DNA from 3 places in the Bradyrhizobium sp. WBOS08 genome. Region 1 is predicted to be linked to each of the others. Evidence: predicted binding sites of a transcription regulator. Region 1 holds the regulator's gene; each other region holds the start of a gene.

What was found. The regulator PhoB, encoded in region 1, activates phosphate uptake and scavenging genes when phosphate is short. The targets are predictions, from matches to a motif close to TGTCATNNANCTGTCAT.
Region 2: phnF (phosphonate metabolism transcriptional regulator PhnF) is a predicted target of PhoB. The motif match lies at 4,184-4,200, and genes of this name have one in related genera.
Region 3: phnC (phosphonate ABC transporter ATP-binding protein) is a predicted target of PhoB. The motif match lies at 4,029-4,045, and genes of this name have one in related genera.

What each region holds. Positions count from the first base shown of each region.
Region 1 covers NZ_CP028988.1:3,049,398-3,055,120, reverse strand. The annotation lists gene argF (ornithine carbamoyltransferase) at 104-1,039, opposite strand; gene DCM80_RS14525 (aspartate aminotransferase family protein) at 1,039-2,247, opposite strand; gene DCM80_RS14520 (GcrA family cell cycle regulator) at 2,716-3,225, shown strand; gene phoB (phosphate regulon transcriptional regulator PhoB) at 3,456-4,163, opposite strand; gene phoU (phosphate signaling complex protein PhoU) at 4,187-4,903, opposite strand; gene pstB (phosphate ABC transporter ATP-binding protein PstB) at 4,915-5,723, opposite strand, start outside.
Region 2 covers NZ_CP028988.1:1,930,688-1,936,410, forward strand. The annotation lists gene phnL (phosphonate C-P lyase system protein PhnL) at 1-225, opposite strand, end outside; gene phnK (phosphonate C-P lyase system protein PhnK) at 248-1,045, opposite strand; gene DCM80_RS09325 (alpha-D-ribose 1-methylphosphonate 5-phosphate C-P-lyase PhnJ) at 1,038-1,934, opposite strand; gene DCM80_RS09330 (carbon-phosphorus lyase complex subunit PhnI) at 1,931-3,034, opposite strand; gene phnH (phosphonate C-P lyase system protein PhnH) at 3,038-3,646, opposite strand; gene phnG (phosphonate C-P lyase system protein PhnG) at 3,651-4,115, opposite strand; gene phnF (phosphonate metabolism transcriptional regulator PhnF) at 4,235-4,963, shown strand; gene phnE (phosphonate ABC transporter, permease protein PhnE) at 5,092-5,723, opposite strand, start outside.
Region 3 covers NZ_CP028988.1:1,937,830-1,943,552, reverse strand. The annotation lists gene DCM80_RS09390 (methyl-accepting chemotaxis protein) at 1-207, shown strand, start outside; gene DCM80_RS09385 (dihydrodipicolinate synthase family protein) at 339-1,277, shown strand; gene DCM80_RS09380 (DUF1045 domain-containing protein) at 1,416-2,114, opposite strand; gene DCM80_RS09375 (alpha-D-ribose 1-methylphosphonate 5-triphosphate diphosphatase) at 2,133-3,326, opposite strand; gene DCM80_RS09370 (chloramphenicol acetyltransferase) at 3,323-3,982, opposite strand; gene phnC (phosphonate ABC transporter ATP-binding protein) at 4,156-4,965, shown strand; gene phnD (phosphonate ABC transporter substrate-binding protein) at 5,039-5,723, shown strand, end outside.

The DNA of each region.
Region 1 (5,723 bases):
CTCGCCAAACCACGGTCCCGGATCGGCGCGCCGCTGTGCGGCGCTTGTCCGGGACGACAGTGGTGGATGCGGCGGCCAACGCAGCCACTGCTTTTCGCCCGGGCTACTTCACCGCGTCGAAGCACCAGGCCAAGATGCCCTTCTGCGCGTGCAGGCGGTTTTCGGCCTCGTCGAACACGACCGATTGCGGGCCGTCGATCACTTCATCAGTGACCTCCTCGCCGCGATGGGCGGGCAGGCAATGCATGAACAGCGCATCTCGCTTGGCGAGCGACATCAGCTTGCCGTTGACCTGGTAGGGCTTGAGCACGTTGTGGCGATGCTCGCCTTCCTTGTCGCCCATCGACACCCAGGTGTCGGTGACGACGCAATCGGCGCCGCGCACCGCGGCTTCCGGATCGGTGCCGAGCACGATCGGCGCGCCGGTTGCCTTGATCCAGTCGCGCATCGCCTTTTTCGGCGCGAGCTCCGGCGGGGTGGCGACGTTGAGCTGGAATTTGAAGCGCTCAGCGGCGTGGGCCCAGGACGCCAGCACGTTGTTGTCGTCGCCGGTCCAGGCCACCGTCTTGCCCTCGATCGGGCCGCGATGCTCCTCGTAGGTCATGAGGTCGGCCATCACCTGGCAGGGATGCGAGCGCCGCGTCAGGCCGTTGATGACGGGCACGGTGGCGTTGGCCGCAAGCTCGAGCAGCGCATCGTGATTGAGGATGCGGATCATGATGGCGTCGACATAGCGCGACAGCACGCGGGCGGTGTCGGCGATGGTCTCGCCGCGGCCGAGCTGCATCTCGGCGCCGGTGAGCATGATCGCCTCGCCGCCGAGCTGGCGCATGCCGACGTCGAACGACACCCGGGTCCGTGTCGAGGGACGCTCGAAGATCATCGCCAGCGTCTTGCCTTCGAGCGGCCGCACCGGCTGCTGCGCCTTCTGCTTCGCCTTCATCGCGCTCGACGCGGCGAGCATGCGCTTGAGCTCCGACAAGGGCAGCTCGTTGATGTCGAGGAAGTGCTTCGGCGTCTTGGTCGGGGACTTGCTCATCAGCTTGCCGCCCGCTTGCTCTGGCCGGCCGACAAAGCGGTGCAGGCACGCTCCAGCCGCCCGACGCTGTCCTCGATCTCGGCTTCGGTGACGATCAAGGGCGGCAGGAAGCGCACGACATTGTCGCCGGCCCCGACGGTCAGGAGCTTTTCGTCGCGCAAGGCGGCGACCAGGTCGCCCGAGGGCACGACGGCCTTGATGCCGATCAGGAGGCCCTCGCCGCGCACCTCGCTGACGATGTCGGGGTGACGGTCGATCACCGAGGCGAGCTTCTGCTTGAGCAGCAGCGACATCTTCTGCACGTGGTCGAAGAAGCCGGGCTTGAGCATGACGTCGAGCACGGCGTTGGCCGCGGAGATCGCCAGCGGATTGCCGCCGAAGGTCGAGCCGTGCGAGCCGGGGCCCATGCCGGCCGCCGCATCCGCGGTCGCCAGCACGGCGCCGATCGGGAAGCCGCCGCCGAGCGCCTTCGCCAGCGACATCACGTCAGGCGTGACGCCGGTGCGCCGATACGCGAACAGATCGCCGGCACGGCCCATGCCGGTCTGCACCTCGTCGAAGGCGAGCAGCAGGCCCTTCTCGTCGCAAAGCTGGCGCAACGCCTTGAGGAAAGCGGGCGGTGCCGAACGCACGCCGCCCTCGCCCTGGATCGGCTCGATCAGGATACCGGCGGTGTCGGGCCCGATCGCCTTCTTGACGGCTTCGAGGTCGCCATGCGGCACCTGGTCGAAGCCGTCCATCGGCGGGCCGAACCCTTCGAGATATTTTGCCGATCCGGTCGCAGCGAGCGTCGCCAGCGTGCGGCCGTGGAAGGCGCCTTCGAAGGTGATGATGCGGTAACGCTCCGGGTGCCCCTTGGAGAAGTGATGATGGCGCACCAGCTTGATCACGCCCTCCAGCGCCTCGGCGCCGGAATTGCAGAAGAACACCAGGTCGGCAAAACTCTCGTGGCACAGGCGCGCGGCGAGCTTCTCGCCGTCCGGGCTCTGGAACAGGTTCGACATGTGCCACAGCTTCGTGGCCTGCTCCTGCAACGCCTTAATCAGATGCGGGTGGCAATGGCCGAGCGCATTGACGGCGACGCCCGAGGTGAAATCGAGATAGCGATCGCCATTGGTCGCGATCAGCCAGCAGCCTTCGCCGCGTTCGAAACCGAGGTTGGCCCTGGCGAAAACGGGGAGCAAATGCGGGGCTGCGCTGTTAGTCATGACGGCCACTTGATGTTGCGGACGGTGTGGGGCGTGCATTGGGCAACGCACCATGGACCGGCCCGGAAACGAAACGTGCCGCCTTTTAAGGGCGGCACGCGCGACTATCTTAGGCCTGGTGAAACGGGTGTCAATGCCGCCCGGAAGCCCCGGGAAACGGTGATGAAACGCGGATTCCGTAGTCTTGCGGTGGCGATTTTGCGGGTTTTTCACCACGGAACATGTGGAAGCGAGTCGGCGGACTCTTGCGCGTGAGTCACGCCATATTGTAGCGTTTGGCTTGTCAGATACGACATCTCGTGCGGCAGTTCTGATCCCAAGAGTCCTCATGTACCGGCGTAAACGTTCGGGCGTCAGTTGCGCGCCCGGCGAGCCCTAAGGGATTCGAGCGGCACGGGTTTTTCGAGGCTTAGGCATTCGCCGCACGGACCGCCAGGATGGCAGCCGCGCGGCGAGGGAAAGGGTGCAATGACGGTTTTGACCTGGTCCGACGATCGCGTCGAGCAGCTGAAGAAGCTCTGGGAGGCCGGATTGTCGGCCAGCCAGATCGCAGCAGAGCTCGGCAATGTGACCCGCAATGCCGTGATCGGCAAAGTGCACAGGCTCGGTCTGTCCGGCCGCGCCAAGAGCCCTTCGTCGGCCGCGCCCCGGCCGCGCAAGGCGCGTCCCGCCCAGCACATGATGCGGGTGACCCGCCCCATCGCGCGCGGCAACACCGCGCTGGCGCAGGCCTTCGAGGTCGAGGTCGAGGCCGAACCCGTCACCTACGACAACGTGGTGCCGATGAGCCAGCGGCTGTCGCTGCTCGAATTGAACGAGGCGACCTGCCACTGGCCGGTCGGCGATCCCTCCAGCCCGGATTTCTTCTTCTGCGGCGGCAAGGCCCTGTCCGGCCTGCCCTATTGCGCCCAGCACTCGCGCGTGGCGTATCAGCCGGCGGCGGATCGGCGCCGCGCGGCACCGAAGCCCACGCGCTGAGCTGCGCGGAATTAGCTGATCAAGACCGCAGCCGTCACACGACGGCGCCTCAACCAACTCGGTGTCATCCCCGCGAACGCGGGGATCCATAACCACAGGACGCAATCGTTGCGCGAGATGGTCACCCCGAGTCTTCGCGAAATCACGTCCTGTGGTTATGGATCCCGGGCTCGCGCTGCGCGCGCCCCGGGATTACGGCTGAGCTCGCCAAACCAGCTCTCGCTGGAGCCTTACGTCTGCTCCGCCTTCGCGAAGCGATCATCCAGGGCGTAGCCGGCGCCGCGGACGGTGCGGATCGGGTCCTGCTCGCGGCCGAGATTGAGCAGTTTGCGCAGGCGGCCGATATGAACGTCGACGGTGCGCTCGTCGATGTAGATGTCGCGGCCCCAGACGCTGTCGAGCAGCTGCTCGCGCGAGAACACCCGGCCGGGATGCTCCAGGAAGAACTCCAGCAGGCGATATTCGGTCGGGCCGAGATCGATCGGGCGACCGGAGCGCGCGACGCGGCGCTTGTCGCGATCGAGCTCGATGTCGCCATAGGCCAGCACGGTCGCGAGCCGCTCGGGGCTGGCGCGCCTGAGCAGGCCCTTCACGCGCGCCAAGAGCTCCGGCACCGAGAACGGCTTGACGATGTAGTCGTCGGCGCCGGTCGCAAGGCCGCGCACCCTCTCGCTCTCCTCGCCGCGCGCGGTGAGCATGATGATCGGCAGCTGCTTGGTCTCGGGCCGGGTGCGCAGGCGCCGGCACAGCTCGATGCCGGAGAGGCCCGGCAGCATCCAGTCGAGCACGATCAGATCGGGAATGTGTTCCTTGAGGCGGGTGTCGGCGTCGTCGCCGCGCATCACCGTCTCGACGTCATAGCCGTCGCCTTCGAGGTTGTAACGCAGAAGCTCGGTGAGAGCTTCCTCGTCCTCAACCACCATAATGCGTGCGCCCATGGTGTCGTCGCTCCTTGAGGTCTTCAGGTATTCGGGATCGTCGTGGCGAAATTGGTCATGTCGCCCTTCGGCCGCTTGTCGGTGATCGCCTGGCCCTCGATCATGTAGAACACGGTCTCGGCGATGTTGGTGGCGTGGTCGCCGATGCGCTCGATGTTCTTGGCGCAGAACATCAGATGGATGCAGAACGAGATGTTGCGCGGATCCTCCATCATGTAGGTCAGGAGCTCGCGGAACAGCGAGGTGCAGATCGCGTCGACCTCCTCGTCGCCCTTCCACACCGCCATCGCCGCCGGCAGATCGTGCGCGGCATAGGCATCGAGCACGCTCTTGACCTGCTGCTGCACCAGGTCGGTCATGTGCTCCAGGCCGCGGAACAGCTTGAGCGGATGGAAGTCGGTCTCCAGCGCGGCGACGCGCTTGCCCATGTTCTTGGCGAGGTCGCCGATGCGCTCGAGGTCGGTCGCGACGCGCATGGCGCCGACGATCTCGCGCAGGTCCACCGCCATCGGCTGGCGGCGGGCGATGGTGAGCACGGCGCGCTCCTCGATGCGCTTTTGCAGCGCGTCGAGATCGGCGTCGATGGCGACGACGCGCTGGCCGAGCGCGACGTCGCGGCGAATCAGCGCGTCGACGGAATCGACGATCATGCGCTCGGCAATGCCGCCCATCTCTGCGACCAGGCGCGTGAGCTCCTGGAGGTCGGTGTCGAAGGCCTTTGCGGTATGTTCGGTACCCATGTCGCGTCTCCTCAGCCGAACCGGCCGGTGATGTAGTCCTGCGTCCGCCGGTCGGTCGGCGACGTGAAGATCTTGCTGGTGTCGTCGAACTCGATCAGCTCGCCGAGATACATGAAGGCGGTCTTGTCGGAGACGCGCGCCGCCTGCTGCATGTTGTGGGTGACGATCGCGATCGTGTAGTTCTCGGACAATTCCTGGATCAGCTCCTCGACCTTGGCGGTCGAGATCGGGTCGAGCGCCGAGCAGGGCTCGTCGAACAGGATCACCTCGGGCCGCACCGCGACGGTGCGGGCGATGCAGAGGCGCTGCTGCTGGCCGCCGGAGAGCGACAGGCCGGAGGCGTTGAGCTTGTCCTTGACCTCGTTCCACAGCGCGCCGCCGCGCAGCGCCTTCTCGACCCGATCGTCCATCTCGGACTTGGAGATCTTCTCGTAGAGGCGGATGCCGAAGGCGATGTTCTCGTAGATCGTCATCGGGAACGGGGTCGGCTTCTGGAACACCATGCCGACCCGGGCGCGCAGCAGGTTGAGGTCGAGCTTGGGGTCGAGGATGTTGGTGTGGTCGAGCAGCAGCTGGCCGGTGGCGCGCTGGCCCGGATAGAGGTCGTACATCCGGTTGAAGATGCGCAGCAGGGTCGACTTGCCGCAGCCGGACGGGCCGATGAAGGCCGTGACGCGGTTGGTGCCGAGCGCCAGATTGATGTTCTTCAGCGCGTGGTGCTCACCGTAGTAGAAGTTGAGGTTGCGCGCGGTGACCTTGGCAGGCGCCTCGGGCAGCGGCTGCGAGCCGGGGTGAACGGTCGGCGCGCTGACGGAAACAG
Region 2 (5,723 bases), 1.1 Mb from region 1:
CGCGCCGCGATGGCGGATGCCGATCCGGCCGGAGTCGCAGCGGTAATTGCCGAAGATCATCTTCAGGATCGACGACTTGCCGGCGCCCGACGGACCCGACAGCACCACGCACTCGCCCGGATTGACCTGGAAGGTCACGCCGCGCACGACCGGCAGCTCGATGCCGCCCTGCAGGTGCATCGTGAAGGTCTTGTTGGCATCGACGACGTCGATCATGGCGGTCATTGCAGAACCCATATCGAGAGACTCATGGCGGCAGAATCGAGGAGACGAGGAGTTGCGTATAGGGCTCGCGCGGATCGTCGAGAACCTGGTCGGTGAGACCGGTCTCGATGACGCGGCCGCCCTTCATCACCATCACGCGATGCGACAACAGGCGCGCGACCGCGAGATCGTGGGTGACGATGGTGACGGCAAGATGCAGCTCGGCGACGAGGCTGCGCAGGAGATCGAGCAGGCGGGCCTGCACGGAGACGTCGAGGCCGCCGGTCGGCTCGTCCATGAACACCAGCCGCGGCTCGGTGACGAGGTTGCGCGCGATCTGGAGCCGCTGGCGCATGCCGCCGGAATAGGTGCGCGGCGCATCGTCGATGCGCGCGACATCGATCTCGACCCGGGTCAGCCAGTCCGACGCGGTGTCGCGGATGCGGCCGTAATGGTTCCAGCCCACCGCCATCAGTCGCTCGCCGACATTGGCGCCGGCCGACACCGCCATGCGCAGGCCCTGCGCGGGATCCTGGTGCACGAAGCCCCAGTCGGTGCGGAACAGGAAGCGCCGCTCGGCCTCGCCGAGCGTGGCGAGATCGCGGGTGACGCCGTCGCGCATGCGGTAGGAGACGTGGCCGCCGCTGGCCGCAAGCTGGCCCGACAGCAGCTGGAGCAACGTCGACTTGCCGGAGCCGGATTCGCCGACGATCGCCAGCACCTCGCCGGGATAGAGCGCGAACGAGACGTCGCGGCACGCGGCGATGCGGCCGAACGACTTGCTGAGGGATGTCGCGACCAGCAGCGGCTCGTCGTTCTCGCGCATCTCTGGATCAGCCATTCGCGCCTCCTTGCGCCTTGTCCTTGTACGGCGCGGCGCTGAGGCTGCCGTGATGGCCGGCGGCCTGCCGGCCCTCGCAATAATCGGTGTCGGAGCAGACGAACATGCGGCTGCCCTTGTCGTCGGTGACGATCTCGTCGAGATAGGAATTCTCCGCGCCGCACAGCGCGCAGGGCGCGTTGAAGCGGTAGGGCTCGAACGGGTGATCCTCGAAATCGAGCGACACCACCTGCGTGTAGGGCGGGATCGCGTAGATGCGCTTCTCGCGGCCGGCGCCGAACAGTTGCAGCGCCGGGCAATTGTCCATCTTGGGATTGTCGAATTTCGGCGTCGGCGACGGATCCATCACGTAGCGCGCGTTCACCTTCACCGGATAGGCATAGGCGGTGGCGATGTGGCCGAAGCGGGCGATGTCCTCGTAGAGCTTCACGTGCATCAGGCCGTATTCGGCGAGCGCGTGCATGCGCCGCGTCTCGGTCTCGCGCGGTTCGAGGAAGCGCAGCGGCTCCGGGATCGGTACCTGATAGACCAGGACCTGGTTCTCGCTCAGCGCCGCCTCGGGAATGCGGTGACGGGTCTGGATCACGGTCGCCTCCTCCGTCGCCGTCGTGGTGGCGACGCCCGCGGTCTTGGCGAAGAATTTCCGGATCGAGATCGCGTTGGTGGTGTCGTCGGAACCCTGGTCGATCACCTTGAGGACGTCGGAAGGCCCCAGGATCGCGGCGGTGACCTGCACGCCGCCGGTGCCCCAGCCATAGGGCATCGGCATCTCGCGGCTGGCGAACGGCACCTGATAGCCGGGGATCGCGATCGCCTTGAGGATGGCGCGGCGGATCATCCGCTTGGTCTGCTCGTCGAGATAGGCGAAATTATAGGCCGGCGCGTTCATTCCGCGGCCTCCTTCATGGCATCGGGCGTTTGGGCATCCGCGAACTCCTTCCGCAGCTTGCGCAGCAGGCCGAGTTCGGACTGGAAGTCGACATAATGCGGCAGCTTGAGGTGCTCGACGAAGCCGGTCGCCTGGACGTTGTCCGAATGCGACATCACGAATTCCTCGTCCTGCGCGGGGGCACGCACCTCCTCGCCGAGTTCACGGGCGCGCAGCGCGCGGTCGACCAGCGCCATTGACATGGTCTTGCGCTCGCTCTGGCCGAAGGCGAGGCCATAGCCGCGGGTGAAGCACGGCGCCTCGGTTGCGGAGCCCTTGAACTGGTTGACCATCTGGCATTCGGTCAGCTCGATCGCACCGAGCGGCACGGCGAAGCCGGCGTCCTCCGCAAAGAATTCGACCTCGACCTCGCCGAATCGGATCTCGCCGGCAAAGGGATGGTTGCGGCCATAGCCGCGCTGGGTGGAATAGCCCATCGCCAGCAAAAAGCCTTCGTCGCCGCGCGCCAGATTCTGCAGGCGCAGGTCGCGATCGGCCGGAAAGTTCAGCGGCTCGCGGGTGAGATCGCCGACGCCGGCGCCCTCATCCGCCTGCGGCGAGGATTCGATCAAGCCGTCGCGGCCGAGAATATCCGTCACGCGCGGCGTCGGCGCCGTGGATGCGTCGGCCGTGGCCGGCGCCTCCGGCGCAAAGCCTTGCGCGAGCGAGGGATCGAGCAGGCGGTGCGTGTAGTCGAAGGTGGGGCCGAGGATCTGGCCGCCGGGAATATCCTTGAAGGTCGAGGACACCCGCCGCTGCACCCGCATCGCGCCGGTGTCGACCGGCTCGCTGGCGCCGAAACGCGGCAACGTGGCGCGGAAGGCGCGGACCAGGAAGATCGCCTCGATCAGGTCGCCGCGGGCCTGCTTGATCGCCAGCGCCGCGAGCTCGCGATCGTAGAGCGAGCCTTCGCTCATGACGCGGTCGACGGCGAGGCCGAGCTGCTGCGAGATCTGGTCGAGGGTGACCTCCGGAACGCTTTGGTCGCCGCGCCGCTTGTGGGCGAGCAGGCGATGGGCGTTGTCGATGGCGCGTTCGCCGCCTTTGACTGCGACATACATGCTTCAGCTTCCCTTGCTCACGACGCGCGTGGTGCGGGGGATCGCGACCAATGCGTCATCGGCGACCAGCACGACATCGATGCCGCGCGGGAACAGCGCCTCGTTGACCTGCAGGCGCTCGAACAGATCGAACGGCTTGATCGACGCATCGAGCCTCGCGGCGCCGTCGATGCCGGGACCGCGCAGCTCGAAGCTGCGGCCCGCGTCGAGGCTCTCCACCTGGAGGATGATCGTGGTGGAGCGATCCGGATATTCGCTGGTGCCGAGCGCGAAGCGTTCGAGCGGCGGAAGCGCGGCGCCGTCGCCGATCAGCGCGAAGCTCGCCACCGAGCTATCCTGCACCAAGGGCGCGCCGGTGTGGAACTTCAACCATTTCGCCGCGTCCGGGTTCGCCGCCATCCGCGCGTCGAGCCAGAGCGGCGTGTCGTGGTCGAACAGCGTCAGCGCGATCGCGGCGGCGCCGCGCATCATCGTATCAGGCGCCCCCGCCATCGGCACGATGCGCTGGACCGAGCCAGGCCGCGCCATCGCGTCCATCACCGAGCGAAAGGTCGATTGTGCCGACAGCACCTTGTCGGCGAATCCCGGCGGCAATTCGGCAATCGTGGTCATGATCTCAGCCCTCACCGCGCACCATGGTGTAGAAATCAACCTTCGTCGCGGCGGTCTCGGCCGCCGCCTGCTTGCGGCGAATCATAAGCTGCTCGCGCAACGGCGCGATTACATCCCGCTCCACCGCGCCGCCGAAGTCGCGGGACTGCACCAGCGCATCGCACAGCGCGATCAGCCGCGCCTTCTCACTATTCCGCCCGAGCGTGTAGCCGAAACCGACCTCGCCACTCGCGAGCTTCACCGCTGCGCGCGACACCGTGGCTTCGCCGAGATTGAACGGCGCGCCGTCGCCGCCGGCCCGGCCGCGCAGCATGACGAGGCCGTTTTCCGGCGCGCGCAAATCCTGATGGTCAGGGATGCTTAAGTCGCGGAGGCGGGCGGCGATCTCGCCCGCCTCCGCGTGCGCCAGCACGGCCATCGCGGCCTTGCGCTGGGCTTGCTTGGTATTGTGCTGGGTCACCTGGTCCACCGAACCTTTGACAGAACTTGCCGCATCGAAGTTGTCTATGATACTAGACAACTTCATACGGACGCGCCATGACTGTTTCGTGACAAGTGCGTGATTTCTGGGCTAGGCTGACCGGCGATATGAGCATGCAAGACACTGCATCGTCCGGCGTCGCGCTGTGGCGCCTCGTTGCCGACGGCATCGAGCGCGGCATCGCCGACGGCCGTTTCGCGGCCGGCGACAAATTGCCGGGCGAGATGGAGATCGCCGAAACCTACCGCGTCAACCGCCACACCGTGCGGCGCGCGCTGGCCGCCCTCGCCGAGCGCGGCCTGGTGCGCGCCGAGCGCGGCAGTGGCACCTATGTCGAGGCGCAGAAGCTCGCCTATCCCCTGCGCTCGCGCACGCGGTTCTCCGAGATCGTCGGTGCCGGCGGCCGCGAGCCGCGCGGCCAGTTGATCGAGGCCTCCGACGACGTCGCCACCCGCGAGCTGGCGCGCGAGCTGGGCTTGAAGGCCGGCGCGCCCCTGGTGCGGATCGAGGCGATCCGCCTCGCCGACCGCACCCCGATCTGCGTCTCCACCACCTGGCTGTCGGCCGAGCTGTTCCCGAATGCGGGCGCCGTGTTCGCGGCCACGCGCTCGATGACCAAGCTGCTCGCGCATTACGGCGTACGCGACTATCGCCGCGGCGCGACCCGGATCACCGCCGGCATCGTGGACGCCACCGACGCGGCCCGGCTGGATCTCGCGCTGGGACGCCCGATCCTGGTGGTCGACGCCACCGACCACGCCCTCGACGGCAGGCCGCTGATGACCAAGCATTCGCGATTTGCCGCGGAGCGGGTGGAGTTTTTGGTGGAGTCGTAGGGGGAGCGCTCTCCGCGACACCGGTCTCGTAGGGTGGGCAAAGGCGCACTTGCGCCGTGCCCACGATCATTCTCCATCGCTAAAGGTGGTGGGCACGCTTCGCTTTGCCCACCCTACGGCACCTGTGGTCAGGCGACAGCGCGCTTGCCGATGATCGCAAAGCGCAGCTTGCCCGAGACGAAATCGATCGCGGCGACCGCGACCAGGATCATCAGGATCAGGAACGACACCTTCTGCCATTCCAGCACGCGGATCTGCTCGGCGAGTTGCAGGCCGATGCCGCCGGCGCCGACGATGCCGATGATGGTCGCCGAGCGGGTGTTGGATTCGATGTAGTAGAGCACCTGGCCGGCGATGACGGGCAGCACCTGCGGCATCAGGCCGAAGCGGATCTCGTGCAGGGCACTGCCGCCGGAGGCGCGGATGCCCTCGACCTGCTTCTGGTCGGCACCCTCGATCGCCTCCGAGAACAGCTTGCCGAACGCACCGAAATCCGACACGGCGATCGCCAGCACCCCGGCAAACGGCCCGAGGCCCACGACATTGATCCAGACCAGCGCCCAGATCAGGGTGTCGACGCCGCGGATCGAATCCAGCACGCGGCGCACCGGAAAGCGCAGGAGCTTCGACGGCACCACGTTGCGCGCCGCGAGCAGGCTGACGGGGAGCGCGAACATTGCGGCCAGCGTGGTGCCAAGCAGCGCGATCGACAGCGTCTCGCCGAGCGCCTTGAGATAGACCGGCAGCGAGGAGCCGGGAT
Region 3 (5,723 bases), 1.1 Mb from region 1:
GCCACCACCGAGATCTCGCGCAACTTCCAGCAGGCCGCGCAAGGCACTCGCGAGGTCACCGACACCATCGGCAGCGTCGCCAGGCTCAACCAGGAGACCGGCAATGCCGGCACGGTTCTGTCGGAATCCGTCAAGAAGATGTCGGCCGACGCCGATCGTCTCCGCGTCGCGGTCGAGGGCTTCCTGGGCGCGGTGAAGACCGCCTAGTTTCGCCTCATTCTTCCATTCTGAGATCGTGCGTTCGGCATTGCCGCCGGTCCGCGCGGCGGCTACATCTGTGCCGCCTCGCGCCGTGAGCGCAGCGCCGGACGCAAGACACATCAGGGATGGAGAGTTCGATGCCGGTCACCCCCCACCAGGCCCAGCGCCCCTATCGCGGCGTATTCCCGGTCGCGCCAACCATCTTCGACGAGCGCGGTGAGCTCGACCTCGAGGGGCAGCGCCGCTGCATCGATTTCATGATCGATGCCGGCTCGCACGGCCTCTGCATCCTCGCCAATTTCTCCGAGCAGTTCGTGCTGACCGATGTCGAGCGCGAGAGCGTGATGCATGCGGTGCTGGAGCATGTCGCGGGACGGGTTCCCGTGATCGTCACAACCACCCATTTCAGCTCGGCCGTGTGCGCGGCGCGCAGCAAGCAGGCGGAGGCGGCGGGCGCCGCCATGGTGATGGTGATGCCGCCCTATCACGGCGCGACCTTCCGGGTCCCTGAGAAGGGCATCGTCGAGTTCTTCAGGGTGCTCTCGGACGCGATCGACATTCCGATCATGATCCAGGATGCACCGGTGGCCGGCACGCCGCTGTCGGTCGAGCTGCTCGCTCGGCTGGCGCGCGACTTTTCCAACATCCGCTATTTCAAGATCGAAGTAGCGGGCGCGGCCTCAAAGCTGCGCGGCCTGATCGAGGCGGGCGGCAAGGACATCGAAGGCCCGTGGGACGGTGAGGAGGCGATCACGCTGCTCGCCGATCTCGACGCCGGTGCCACCGGCGCGATGACCGGCGGCGGCTATCCCGACGGCATCCGCCAGATCATCGATCCCTATTTCGCCGGCGACCGCGACAAGGCAAAGGCCGCTTACGAACGCTGGCTGCCGTTGATCAATTACGAGAACCGCCAATGCGGCCTGATCGCCTGCAAGGTCATGATGCAGGCCGGCAGCGTCATCAAGTCGGACGCGGTGCGCCATCCGCTCCAGCCGCTGCATCCGGCGACCCGGGCGGGGTTGCTGGAGCTCGCCAAGGAGCGCGATGCGTTGGCGCTGCGGTGGGGGAAGTAGCGCCCAAGGCTCCACTGCCGTAGGGTGGGCAAAGCGGAAGCGTGCCCGCCACCTGTTGCTATTGAGAGAAAGATCGTGGGCACGGCGCGCTGCGCCTTTGCCCACCCTACGAACGCTGAATGCGACGCGCCACCTCAGCTAACGCGTCAGCATCCACTCACCGATGATGCGAAACCGCGCCCTTGCATCACCCTGCTTGAACAGCGCGATGCGGTCGATCTCGAGCGTCTCAATTCCAAGCGCCGCAAACCGCGCCCGCAGCATCTCCAGGATCGGTCCGCGCCGCTCCGCATCGAGCCGTCCGGTCAGCGTCATGTGAAAGCGGAATTCCTCCATCACGTAGGGGTAGCCCCAGCGGTCGAGATAGTCGCGCTGCCGTTCGCTCAGCTTCTCCGGCTTGCGCCGCGCGCGATCCTCCGCGGTCAGCGCCGCACGGAAAGCGTCGAATTCGCGGACGCAATCGGCGGCGAGCTGCTGCAGGGCCGCGACCGGCTCGGCTGGAATGACGGCGATGAAGCCGCTGATGGCATCGACGACTGGCCGGATCACGGGACGCGGCCGCGACTTGCCGGCGAAGGCCGCGCAGGCGGTCATCAGCTCGGCTTCGGTCCTGCCAAATGCCAGCGCCATCGGTGCCTTCAGCGTGGCATGAAAGCCGTATTTGCGCGGATCGGCGCTGATGTCGCGCCAGTCAGGCGCGACCTCCAGCGCCTCGCGCGGAAACGGCAGTTCGCTGCCGGCATAGGCATCGTAGCCGAGCAGCTCGGCGCCGAAGCGGGAGAGGGGGCTGTTGTTGCCTGCGGCAAAATAGATCGCGTAGCGGGGAAAGCCTGTCATCGCGCGAGCATAGCCGGTTTAGGCCGCGGCGACAGCTTCGCGCGGCATCGCCGCCGCACTCAGGAGCCGCGTCGCATCGGTGAGATGGACCAGCTTGCCGCCCGATATCACCGCGATCAGCCGCGGCCGCAGCGGCACGTCGTCGTCGACCAGCAGAATGTCGGCGCGGCGGCCTTCCGCGAGCACGCCGCGATCGGTCAGGCCGGTCGCGCGCGCAGGGCCGGCAGAGACCAGATTCCAGGCCTCCGTCAGCGGCAGCACGCCGTCGGCGGCGAGCCGGAACGCGGCGAGCAGCTGGGCGGGATAGTAGTAATCCGATGCCAGCACCGAGCAGAGCCCTTTGGCGATCATGTCCGAGGCCTTGGTCCAGCCGGTGTGGCTGCCGCCGCGCACGACGTTCGGCGCGCCGTAGACGATGGCATCGCCGTGGCTTGCCGCCGCCTGCGCGGTCTCCTCGTTGATCGGAAACTCGGCGATCAAAGCGCCGAGCTCGCGAAACTGCCGGCGCATCGCCGGCGTCGCGTCATCGTGCGAGAGCATTCGCACCCCGGCCGCGCGGGCCGCGGCGGCCAGACGCGCAACGGAAGCCGGCACCTCGTCGGCGCGCGAGACCACACGCTCGACCAGCCGGTCGAATTCCTCGCCCGACAACCCGGTGCGCTCCACCATGCGGTTGCGCTTGCGCGGCTTGGCCATGTCGGCGACCGTGCCGTCCATGTGGTCGTTGAAAGCGAACAGGTCGACGCGGCCTTCCATGAGCCACTGCGCGATCTCGGCCTCGGCGTCGAGATTGTAGGTTTCATGCCGCAGATGGAAGCGGGTGTCGGCGGCGAATTGCGGGCGCTGCCGCTCGATCGCCTCCATCAGTCCGCGCGCATTGTCCGCGCTGCGCAGACCCGGCTCCCAGGAGCAGGTGGTGGCGTGGAACACCGTGGTGATGCCGTTGCTGATGGCCTGGCGGTCGCTGTCGGCGAGCGCGACGTCGATCGGGAAGTCGACACCGGCACGCGGCATCATCTGCCGCTCGAAGGCATCGCCGTGAAGATCGACGATGCCGGGCAGCACCAACAGGTTGCGTGCATCGATCGCCAGCCGCGCCCGGCCGCGAGAGGCGTCCATCGCAGTGATGTCCTGCCCGGACACCGCCAATGACGTTTCGACGAATTCGGTGCCGATCAGGGTCCGGCCGCCTTCAAGCAAGATGTCTGTCACGCGACCGCGCTTCGTTTGCTGGCAGGGAGAGTTGCCCGTGCTTCGTATGCCGCCAGAAAATCTTCAATCCCGAGCTTGCGGAAATCGGGCAGGGCCTCGCGCAATTTGTCGTGATCCCAGTCCCACCAGGCAAGCCGCGCGAGACGCCCGGCGATCTCCTCGGAGAACCGTCGCCGCACGATTCGGGCCGGATTGCCGGCGACGATGGTGTAGGCCGGCACGTCCTTGGTGACGATGGCGCCGGCCGCGATCACCGCGCCGGTGCCGATGTTGCGGCCCGGCAGCACGATCGCGCCGTGGCCGATCCAGACGTCGTGGCCGATCTGGACGTGATGCTGGCGCCGCCAGTCGAAGAAATCGGCATCGTCGCTTTCGCCGTCGAAATAGGCGCTGGAGCGGTAGGTGAAGTGCGCCTGCGTCGCGCGATGCATCGGATGGTTGCCGGGGTTGATGCGCGTCATCGCCGCGATCGAGCAGAACTTTCCGATCGTCGTGTAGGTGATCTGCGAATCGTTCACGACATAGGAGTAATCGCCCATCGCCACTTCGTGCAGGATGGTGCGCGCACCGACCTCGGTATAGGCGCCGAGCCGGGCCTCGTGCAGCCTGGCCGAGGGATCGATGGTCGGCTGAACTGAAAGAGCTTTGGCGGCCATGTCGAATCCGGAATGCGAGGGCGGGCGTACCTCTTCATGCGGCTCGATGACGATGTCATGACACGACGATGACAGGGAATGAGCTGTGCAGGATCGCCGCACCGCAACGTGCCTGTCACACAAGTGTCAAGCGCCGGCGTTAGCGATTGGCCCCAGTTAATCTGGAGCCCTGCATGCTGGTGGTGGATGGTCTGACGTGTCGCTTCGGCGCGAAAGCCGCGGTGGACGATGCCTCGTTTCAAATTTCTCCCGGCGGCTTCGTCGGTGTGATCGGACGGTCCGGCGCCGGCAAATCGACCCTGCTGCGGAGCATCAACCGCCTGGTGACCCCGACCGAGGGACGCATCCTGTTCGACGGGATCGACGTCACCGCGCTGCGCGGCAAGGAGCTGCGGCAATGGCGGGCGCGCTCGGCCATGATCTTCCAGCAGTTCAACCTGGTCGGCCGGCTCGATGTCCTCACCAACGTGCTGATGGGGCGGCTTGCGACGATGCCGGCCTGGCGCTCGCTGTCGCAAATGTGGCCGGAGCAGGACAAGGCGCTGGCGATGTCCGCGCTCGAGCAGTTCGATATCGCCTCGCTCGCCGCCCAGCGCGCCGACCAGCTCTCCGGCGGTCAGCAGCAGCGCGTCGCGATCGCGCGCGCCCTGGTGCAGCAGCCCGACATCATCCTCGCCGACGAGCCGATCGCTTCGCTCGACCCGCGCAACACCAAGATCGTGATGGATGCGCTTCTGCGCATCAACAAGCATTTCGGCATCACTGTGCTCTGCAACCTGCATTCGCTCGATCTCGCCCGCAGCTATTGCGATCGCTTGATCGGCATGGCGCAGGGCCGCGTGGTGTTCGACGGCGCGCCGGCCGCGCTGACCGATCACGTCGCACGCGAGCTCTACGATCTCGAAGCTGCCGACGTCATGGGCGCCGTGCCTGCGCCGGCGCCCGCGGGCGTTCCCGCGCTCGGGACGGCGGCCGCCGCCTGAGCAGATCTGTTTCGTTGCAAGTCTTCCTTGCAAGTTTTTGCGTCAACCGACCCCAACCGATGAAGAGGGTATCATGATCACTCGCAGACTGGTCCTTGCCGGCGCCGTCGCGCTCGCATTCACGACTTCGGCCCTCGCCGCCGACTGGAAGGCCAAATATCCCGAGCTGACCTTCGCGGTCGTCCCGGCCGAGAATGCCTCCGGCGTCACCGAGCGTTGGGCGCCGTTCGTGAGCTATCTCTCCAAGGAGCTGGGCGTGAAGGTCACGCTGCGCATCGCCAACGACTACGCCGCCGTGATCGAAGGCCAGCGCGCCGGCAACATCCATATCGCGAGCTACGGCTCGGCTTCGTTCGCCCGCGCCCGCCTGACCGGCGTCAAGACCGACGCCTTCGCCAACGACATCAACGCCGATGGCTCGACCGGCTATTATTCGGTGTTCTTCGTCAAGGCGAACAGCGCCTACAAGACCCTCGATCAGCTCAAGGGCAAGAATCTCGGCCTGGTTGACCCGAACTCGACCTCCGGCAACAACGTGCCTCGCTTCGAGCTCGACAAGTTGGGTATCCATGACGCCGACAGCTATTTCGGCAAGGTCGTCTTCACCGGCAGCCACGAGAACGCGATGCTGGCGCTGGCGCAAGGCACGGTCGAGGTTGCCGCCAACCAGTGGACCAGCGACGACGATTCGACGCTGGCGCAGATGCTGACCAAGGGCATGCTGAAGAACGCCGACGGCTCGGCCATGAAGAAGGGCG